3 regions of the Neptunomonas sp. ABH4_499 genome follow, and region 1 is predicted to be linked to each of the others. Evidence: predicted binding sites of a transcription regulator. Region 1 holds the regulator's gene; each other region holds the start of a gene.

Region 1 (3,281 bases):
TGCCCTTTCCTAATTCGCTGTGAATCTCTAGGCGCGCCCCGTGTCGATAGAGGGCGTGTTTCACAATCGCAAGACCCAGCCCCGTGCCGCCTGTGGCGGTCGAGCGGCCTTCATCCACCCGATAGAATCGCTCGGTTAGGCGAGGTATGTGGATTGAGTCGATCCCGATGCCGTTATCCTTCACCGAGAAATGCCCACCTTTACCATCCACCCACCAACGTATGTGGATCTCACCACCATTCGGCGTGTAACGCACCGCGTTGTACACCAGGTTCGAGAAGGCGCTGTGCAGCTCCTGTGGTTGGCCTAACAGATCGTACTCATCGTCGGCTTGTAAGGTCAGGGTATGGCCGCGCTCCTGTGAGAGCACCGATGCATCATGGTGAATGGTCGAGAGCAACGCACCCAGCTCAATGGGGTGCTCATCGTGCACTTGCTGGCTCGACTCAAGTCTTGAAAGCAGTAATAAGTCAGAGACCAGATTTTCCATTCGGTTGGATTGGGCCAGCATCTGCTTGAGGGCTCGCTGCATCGCGTTGGGTAATGGTTGATCTTGGAAGGTCTCAAGATACCCGCGGATCACCGTAAGCGGCGTACGCAGCTCGTGGGAGGCGTTGGCCACAAAGTCCTGTCGGGTTTGTTCTAGGCGGACCAGTCGCGTGATGTTACGCACCACCAACAGGCGATCGTTATCGCCAAACTTCATGATTTGATATTGTAAAATGGTGTCCGATTGAACAGGGCTTGGCAGCTGAATCGGCTCATCGTACTGATGTTTTCGATAGTAGCGAATAAAGCGCGGATCACGCAGTAAGTTCATCACCGGCATACCGCGGTCACTGCCGTGCTTGAAGCCTAGAAGTTGCTCGGCGGCGCGGTTCCACCACTCGAGGTTGTGATTTTGATCGATGATGACGATGCCATCGGGCAGCGCAGCCGAGGATTGCTCAAAGCGATTGATGATTTTTTTGAGTTCAAGGCGGCGCTTATGATGGCGCTTTTGGAGTCGATGTAGGTCGTCAAACAACTCGCCCCACACCTGATCGGATTCGGGAACCGGTTGATCATGATTGTGCAGCCAAGCTTGAAGGCGGGCCAGCTGTTTGAGCTGAAAAAACGCCCACACTAAAAGGCCAATCACGATGCCCCAACTGATCGATCCGAACATCAAACCGATCACACCGAAGATCGCCGCATACATCACTAACTGACTGATGGCGGCTTTAGGAAAACTTTGCATGTGACTCCACATCATTCAGGCGAACGGGGCGTTTGGTCGACGCCCTTAAAGCTGTCACCCGATCACTTGCGGATAAAAACGCAGATTAGGCGACCTGAGTTGAGAAACGGTACCCTGTTCCCCGCACCGTTTGTACCAGATGATCATAATCGCTGCCAAGTGCTTTTCGAAGGCGACGGATATGCACATCAACGGTTCGCTCTTCTACATAGACATTTCCGCCCCACACCATATCCAGCAGCTGACCACGAGAGTAAGCTCGGTCTTGGTGGGTCATGAAAAACTGCAGTAAGCGAAATTCGGTCGGGCCAAGCTCTAGTGCTTTGCCACCGGCGGTCACACGGTGTGAGATAGGGTCCAACGTTAGGCCCTCAACCGTGACGGGCTCTTCGATCCCTTTTGGTGTCGCGCGGCGCAAAACGGCCTTAAGGCGCGCCACCAGTTCACGCGGGGAGAACGGCTTGGTGATGTAATCATCCACACCCGCTTCCAGACCTTTAATTTTGCTGTCTTCTTCGCCTTTGGCGGTCAGCATGATGATCGGGATATCGGCCGTGGTTTCATCTTTGCGTAGACGGCGGGCCAGTTCGATGCCGCTCACGTTGGGCATCATCCAGTCCAGCAGGATCATGTCCGGCTGTCGATCAATGATCTTTGCGTGCGCATCCTGCGCATTCTCAGCTTCGATGCACTCGTATCCAGCCATTTCCAAGGCTACGGCAATCATTTCACGAATCGGTGCTTCGTCATCGACGATCAGCACGGTTTTACTTGCAGACATGTGGGCGCCTCTACGCTTTTTGTTCGATCCTAAAAAGTCGCGAGTATTACAGTCTTTTTATGTGACAGAAATATGACAGATCGACATCAAACTGTCATAAAGTGTAAAACAATTCCGGCAAAAACCACTAATTCGGCCCAATGATTGTTCAAAAAGGCTTTAAAGCACGCATCGCGGTCCCGATCACGGATCAGAGTTTGCTGATACACAAAGAAGCCGATGGCCGCACACAAGCTTGCGTAGTAGATCCACCCCAGCGACTCCAAGACGCCAACTAAGGCTAACAGGACAATCGCCAACAGCTGCAGTAGGCCAATAATGACCTTATCCTGCTCGCCAAACAGAATCGCGGTGGATTTCACCCCGATTTTGAGATCATCGTCCCGATCCACCATGGCGTATTGGGTATCGTAAGCCACGGTCCACAAAATTTTTGCTAGGAAGATCAACCAGGCAGTGAGCGGAAGCGTCTCGTTAACGGCGGTAAACGCCATCGGAATGGCCCAGCCAAAGGCAGCCCCTAAGACCACTTGGGGCAGATGAGTATGGCGCTTCATAAACGGGTATAACGCAGCTAAAAAGAGCGCCCCAAAGGACATCAACACCGTGGTCGCGTTGGTAAAGAGCACCAAGATAAACGCCGCGATCATTAACCCCGCAAAAAGCCCCAAGGCTTCTTTTGAGCTGATTAACTTTTGCGCTAACGGTCGTCCTGCTGTGCGTTTAACGTGACCATCGATGTGGCGATCCGCAAAATCATTGATCACACAGCCTGCGGAGCGGGTCAGAAATACCCCGACAACGAAGATCAGTAATAAAGAGACACTCGGTACCCCCTCAGAGGCGATCCAAAGCGCCCATAGCGTTGGCCATAGTAGCAGGTAGCTGCCAATCGGCTTATCAAAGCGCGTCAGGCGCACGTACACGGATAAGCGTTCTTTTAAGCTAAGGGTGGGGTAAGTGTCCGTTGCAGCCATGCCTGCTCCCTGATCCGAAAACGATTAAAAACGGTGCGGTTGGTAGTCTACCTGCTCCAATGGGGGAAGAAAAACCTCGGCCACTAAGAGCGGTTTTCCAGATAAACAAAACACCGAGCGACGTGCCCATAAGGTATGCTCACGCTCTTTTAGGCGAGCGGTTTGGAGTGGTCCGCGGCGCATGGTGCGGTCTTTAAAGAGCACACTGCCAAGCGAGCGCTGACCAATGCCATACAGCTGACGCTCGCTGCCGATCAACGTGGTAACCGGAATAATCGTGCGC
Region 2 (3,281 bases), on a different contig from region 1:
ATGCCGTATTTGCGCATTTTCTCAACCAAGGTGGTGCGACGAATCGATAAGAGCTCGGCAGCACGTGCCACCACAAACTGGGTCCGTTCAAGCGCTTGTTCAATCAAGGCACGCTCAATCGTTTCAAGGTGCTGTTTAAGGTCGATACCGGCTTCAGGGAGCGTATCATGCTGCCCCCGTGTGGGTAATTCACCGCGGATCAGATCCGACTCGTCGGCGATCAGATCCCCAATGTCATCCGCCCCTAAACCAAGGTGGCCTTGGTGTTGATAGCGCTCGGGGGTTGGTTCATCAATGTGCCGAAACTTTGTGGGCAACTCAGATACCCCGATCACCCCATCCGGGTGCATAATCGCAAGACGCTCAATCAGGTTAGAAAGCTCCCGCACGTTGCCGGGCCACTCATGTTTTTGGAGGGATTCCAACGCGGTTCGTTGAAAGCGAAGATGCCCAAGCCCTGATTGCTCCGCCTGTTTAGCAAACGCGTGAATAAGGCGTAAGAGATCATCCTTGCGCTCACGAAGGGGTGGCGTTTCGATTGGGTACACGTTGAGTCGGTAGTAAAGATCCTCTCGAAACGCTTCGTCAGCGATCATGCTTTCAAGGTGTTTATGGGTTGCGGCAATGATGCGAACATCCACCTCAATGGTTTTGGTGCCGCCCACCCGTTCAAAGCAGCGCTCTTGAAGGACACGCAACAGTTTTACCTGCATGGCGAGCGGCATATCGCCGATCTCATCCAAAAAGAGCGTACCGCCATTGGCCATCTCGAACCGCCCCACTCGGTGGGATACAGCGCCGGTAAACGCGCCTTTTTCATGGCCAAACAATTCGCTTTCTAAAAGCTCTGGCGGGATAGCACCACAGTTGACGGGGACAAACGGCCCGTCCGCACGCTTAGAGTGCTCATGCAAGCTTCTGGCAACCAACTCTTTGCCCGTACCTGACTCACCGGTGATCAGGACATTTACATCCCGATCTTTTACCTTGGTCATGCTGCGCTTTAGGTTTTGCATCGCGCGGCTATCACCAATCAGGAGCGGGAATGGATCGTAAGCAACCTCAGGCATTTGTGCTTCACTGTTTTGGTACACCTGAGTTTGATGCAAGATATCGGTTAATAGTTCAGCATTAAGTGGGCCATCGAGCCTACGGATGATTTGATGCTCGCTGGTGTCGCTTAAGGTTTGCTCATCGCTCCAAGCCTCCAGCAAGCACACTCGCACATTTGTTTGCCGTTCCCGTAGGCTTGTGAGCATCTTTTCAAGGGAGACCGGCAATGAACATTGTCCCAGTAACACGATGTCGGTGTCATCTGACAAAGTTGGGGATGACAGCCAATGGGCGAAAGAGTCGCCCTGATACGTCAGCCCCATAAATTCAAAAATACTGGCTAACGATTCGCGTCTATCCTGATGATCATCAATAAGCCGTATCACGCTTATGCCCCTGTCAGATTATTAACGCCATAAATTTGACACACTCAACCCACCCTGACAAGCACTGATCACGACGAGCGGTGAAAAGGCCACAAAAAAAGCGCTCTAGGCGCTTTCTTCGTCGAGTTGGGTCGATTACGCAGGCAGCTCTTCGGGCACTTGCATCTCTACCCAACCGGATTTGATCTGCAGCATCAGGTTCATGACCTCTTGGATCTTTTCTGGGTCTTTTTCACGGTTGGCTTGCATTAAGCTTCGCACCATATAGTCATAAAGCGCGTCCAGGTTACCGGCAATCTCCCCACCTTTTTCGTGGTTCAGAGAGTCTTTTAAGCCAAGCACAATGCTCGTCGCTTTGTTAATCTGCTCTGTGCGTAAGCTGATATCGGAACGCTCAATCGCCCCCTTAGCCGTTGCCATTGAGCGCAGAGCACCGTCCATCAACATCGTAATCAGATCTTTAGGAGACGCGGTAGCAACCGCAGCGCGAAGATCGACAGTTTTGTATTGTTTCAGGGCGGTTTGATTAATGCTCATGGGTCTAACCTCAGTGCTTTTTTGATCAGTGCTGAACAGCAGCAATGATCTTAACGATTCATAAAAAGGGTATCGGCGCGCTTAGTTGTTACTTGAGGTATAAGGCAGCGTATCGAACAAGCTGGCGACTGAATCCCCCGTCGACTGAAAGCTTGCAATAATCGCTTCCATTGCGGTGAACTGAGCCGTTAGACGCTCTTCGTACATGGTGATGCGACGATCTAAATTATCTTGATCATCATCCAGATTATCCAACTGGGTGTTCATATTATCTTCACGCATCGCAATGATGCCGGAGCTATCATCAAGGAAGTTATCCACTAGCATGGTCAATTCACTCGCTAAGCCACGCGAGAAACTGAACGTATGAGAACCCGTTACACCTTCTTCAATGGTTAAGTTCAAACCATACGCATCCGTCCCAACGGACGGTAAAAGGATGTTACCGGAGCCAAACGCAGACTCACCATTAATAGTGCCCACCACATCCTTACCGGCAGTCGATGTTGAGGTCGTCGAGAAGCCTGTAGCGCTGGCAAACGCATCACCAGCAGCCGAGAATTTCACTTTTGAAGAGGCACCATACTCTTTGGAGTTAAACGTAATCACGCCACTCTCATCGACCGACACCTCAACTCCGGTATTGATCGACTTTAGGTTCTCATCGTTGTTGATCAAACTTGAGATCGCATTAGCTAACTCGTCCGCTGTATTGAACGTACCAGATAACGTTAGTGTCTCTGTCGATGTACCGTCTACCGAGACTTTGAAGGTGTAATCCGAGCTTTCATCCGTTGAAAAAGCCGCAAACGCTGCGTCACTAACAACCGTTCCTTTTGAAGGCGGAGTCGTAATTTCAACGTCATAGGTACCCGGCACAGCTTCGCCCGAATAGCTACCCATCCCTACTGTTAAACCACTGGTGCTGGCCGATGTTTGAGGTGAGAATATCGCCGCTACCTTTTCGTAGTTATCGGACATCGCTGCCGAAAAATCATCTTCGACGATCTCTAAGGTGCCATCCAATTGAGTTCGGATACCTAGGTTAGTCAGCGCATTAAAATCATCTACGCCACCCACAGCACTGGTCATCAGGCTGCGCACTTGAGCTAACAATGCTTTAGCGGTGCCATCCGACGATAAGGTTCCGGCTGTGGTTTCTTCTGTCTCCGAGTCTGTAGCCACACCCATTAGGGTTTTAGCCGATTCATAAAAGGTGTTGTAAGCATCCACAAAATTGCGGATCTCTTCCTCGGCGGTGTCTCTATCCTCTGAGATCGTAAACGCAACCGTCTCACCTGGTGA
Region 3 (3,281 bases), on a different contig from region 1:
CGCGAGCCATATGATGCGCCATCGTTTTTTAATATCTCGGCCATGAGCTACGGAGCGTTGTCAAAACCGGCGGTTCAAGCCTTATCCAAAGGGGCAGCAAAAGCCGGTTGTTGGATGAACACAGGTGAAGGCGGCTTATCGCCGTATCACTTAGAGGGCGGGTGTGACATCGTTTTCCAAATCGGAACCGCGAAATACGGGGTTCGCGATGCAACGGGTGGTTTGTCCGATGACAAACTGCGTGAAAAAGCCGCTCACCCACAAGTGAAGATGTTCGAGCTGAAGCTCAGCCAAGGGGCAAAACCCGGTAAAGGCGGCATTTTACCTGCAGAGAAAGTGAACGAGGAGGTCGCGGCGATTCGCGGAATCCCAGTCGGAGAGGCGTCGATCAGTCCAAACCGCCATACCGACATCGCCTCGATTGATGATCTGTTAGATCGTTTAAGTCACATCCGCGAGGTCACCGGCAAACCGGTGGGCTTCAAAATGGTACTGGGCACAACGGACTGGTTGGATACGTTCTGCGAGGCGGTCATTAAGCGCGGTACCGAAAACGCGCCAGACTTTATCACGCTCGACAGCGCCGATGGGGGCACAGGTGCCGCACCGATGCCATTAATGGACAGTGTGGGGTTACCCGTCAGCGAGAGCTTGCCGTTATTGGTGAATAAGCTGATGCAACACGGCCTTCGTGAGCGGATGCGGGTGATTGTCTCGGGCAAGATGATTAACCCAACCGATGTCGCCGCGGCGATCTGCATCGGGGCGGATTTTGTGGTCAGTGCGCGTGGCTTTATGTTCGCATTGGGGTGCATTCAGGCGCTGCAGTGTAATAAAAACACCTGCCCAACAGGTATTACGACACATAATCCAGAGTTAAATCACGGCTTAGTTCCGGCCGACAAGGCCGAGAGGGTCGCACATTATCATCACAACTTAGTGCATGAAGTAGAGACGATTGCGCATTCGTGTGGGGTGCCAGAGCCCCGACAGCTCAAACGCCATCATGCGGCCATGGTTCTGGATGGGGGACGTTCAGTGCCTCTGAACATCATCTATCCAGAAAACTAAGTGTGCAGCGCGCCTGACACTGTCAGGCGTGCCTTAATAAGCTATGTTACGGCGGCAGTGCTAGAGGTCGTCGTCTAGCCAAGCGTCGAGGGTTTCTTTCTCGAGGCGCTTTTGTTCGCGGTGCGCTTCAATGGCGCGGCGCGCTGCCAATAAACGTTGGGATGCGACCTGCTTGTTTTTGATCTTGGTTTCTTCTTCGAAACCGATCAACGCATCGATCACTTGGATCTGACCATCTGTCAGGTGTTCCATCTTTTCATTCAGCATGCGATGTATCCTCTCTCATACCTATCCACCTCGGACTGGGAAAGGTGTCCCAGCAGAGGCATCACTGAAGACAACGGTTAATTTGTAACCAATCGCTGTGCGTTTTTCAACCAGTCTTTGGGCGTACGCCCAACGTGGATGAATCAGCAATGTTCACAGGCTAATGTCCTTCCATGACACTCATGTGACAAGAATACGCTACTTTTTAAGGGCTGAACGAAAGCTTAAGCAGAGAATAAACGGCCGTCTTACGAGCCGGGGCGGGTTAGTAAGCGCTTATCATTGTGTCGCAAGTTTTTGAGGCTGCGTTTGATGGTTTTAAGGTGATCGATCAGGACAGGTCCCAGTTTCATCGCCACACCAACGGCTAAAATATCGATGACAATCAAATGCATAACGCGCGATGACATCAAGGTACTGAGGTCTTTATCCTCTTCCACATCGATGTGAATGGCGATGTCGGCTAATTCCGACAAGGGGGTAAAGCTTGGGCACAACGCAATAACGGTAGCCCCAGCTTCTTGCACCAATTTGCTGGTATGAAGCAGATCTTTAGTACGACCCGTTTGGGAAATGGCCACCACAACGTCCTTATCGGTGAGCGATACGGCCGAAATGGTCTGCATGTGAGGGTCTGAATAGGCCGCCGCCGACACTTGAAGGCGGTGAAATTTGTGTTGAGCGTCGGTACATACCGCCGCAGAGGCACCAAAACCGTAGAATTCAACACGCTTGGCTTTGACTAAGGCATCGATTGCGGTCTCGAGTGCGACGGGGTCGAGTTGATCACGAATGTTGATCAGGTTACCGATCATGGAGTCGCAGATCTTTTGCTTAAACTCCGCAACCGTATCTTTGGAGTCGATCGCGAACTGCTCAAACTGCGCAGTGCTGGCCAAACCTTGCGCCAGCGTCAGTTTAAAATCCTGAAACCCGTCGTAATGAAGCGCCCGACAAAACCGAACCACCGTTGGCTCGCTGACTTGGGCTTGCGCCGCTAGGTCAACAATCCGCATATGAATCACATCATTAGGATTAGCCAAGACAAAATCTGCCACTTTCTGCTCTGACTTGCGCAGTTTAGGGCGTGCGTCCGTGATTGATTTTAGAAGGTTGGCTGAATTCAAATGCCTGTCCCAATAAGGTCCGATTTCGGGAAGCCATCAGTATATCAATGAAAGGGAAAACCACCTAACCCGATACCAAAAACCCAATGACGTGAGGAACGTAAATTTATAAGCTCAGTCATAAGCTTAGTCAGTTTTAACAAGGATGCGGTAATGAATAAAACATGGTGGTTTATAAAACAGTGGTCGCAACGCTTATGGGTCCGAGCGGCGCTGTTTTGTTTTATCTCCATTGCCATCGTGATGATTGCCGCCGCAGCTGGTCCCTTTTTGCCGAGCAGCTTTGCTGAGCTGATCAGCGAAAATACGGTCAGCTCGATTTTAACCATCTTAGCCTCCAGTATGCTGACGGTAACGACTTTCTCGCTCAGTACCTTGGTATCGGCGACTAATGCGGCGGCCAGCACGGCTACGCCTCGTGCAACTCAACTGCTGCTCCAAGACACCACAGCACAAAATGCGTTGTCCACGTTTTTAGGCTCGTTTCTGTTCAGTTTGGTGGGCTTAGTTGCCCTGAACACCGGGTTCTATAGCGGGGGCGGGCGCTTTCACCGGGGATCAGCGACCCAGGCACAGCGATCAATGTGATTGAAACCTTAGTGCGGGTGATGGCCGAGCGCGCCTCTGGGTGTGATCAAAATAAAACCGAGTATGACCGGGTCTACCTTCCGGAGTTATCGCCAAAAACCTTATTTGATGTGGCCTTTATGCCGGTCTCACGTGATGGTGCTGGCATGATTGAAGTGGCCATTCGCTTACAAAAAGCCCTGTTTGCTCTATCAAAAATGCCCGATCGCGTCTGCCAAGAGGCGGCAA

What was found. Region 1 encodes PhoB, which activates phosphate uptake and scavenging genes when phosphate is short. Its sites were predicted from a motif close to TGTCATANNNNTGTCANA; they were not measured.
Region 2: the regulator PhoB is predicted to act here: its motif matches at 1,465-1,482, upstream of ACXAF9_RS03475 (sigma-54 dependent transcriptional regulator).
Region 3: the regulator PhoB is predicted to act here: its motif matches at 1,511-1,528, upstream of ACXAF9_RS12130 (PA3496 family putative envelope integrity protein).

The regions. Positions count from the first base shown of each region.
Region 1 is NZ_JBSWXK010000024.1:7,694-10,974, forward strand. Features, by position in the region: gene phoR (phosphate regulon sensor histidine kinase PhoR) at 1-1,240, opposite strand, end outside; gene phoB (phosphate regulon transcriptional regulator PhoB) at 1,326-2,021, opposite strand; gene ubiA (4-hydroxybenzoate octaprenyltransferase) at 2,108-2,998, opposite strand; gene ACXAF9_RS17085 (chorismate--pyruvate lyase family protein) at 3,023-3,281, opposite strand, start outside.
Region 2 is NZ_JBSWXK010000003.1:39,632-42,912, forward strand. Features, by position in the region: gene ACXAF9_RS03475 (sigma-54 dependent transcriptional regulator) at 1-1,439, opposite strand, end outside; gene fliS (flagellar export chaperone FliS) at 1,575-1,976, opposite strand; gene fliD (flagellar filament capping protein FliD) at 2,058-3,281, opposite strand, start outside.
Region 3 is NZ_JBSWXK010000010.1:150,906-154,186, forward strand. Features, by position in the region: gene ACXAF9_RS12125 (FMN-binding glutamate synthase family protein) at 1-1,071, shown strand, start outside; gene ACXAF9_RS12130 (PA3496 family putative envelope integrity protein) at 1,132-1,338, opposite strand; gene ACXAF9_RS12135 (SIS domain-containing protein) at 1,587-2,465, opposite strand; gene ACXAF9_RS12140 (DUF2254 family protein) at 2,619-3,053, shown strand; gene ACXAF9_RS12145 (hypothetical protein) at 3,050-3,281, shown strand, end outside.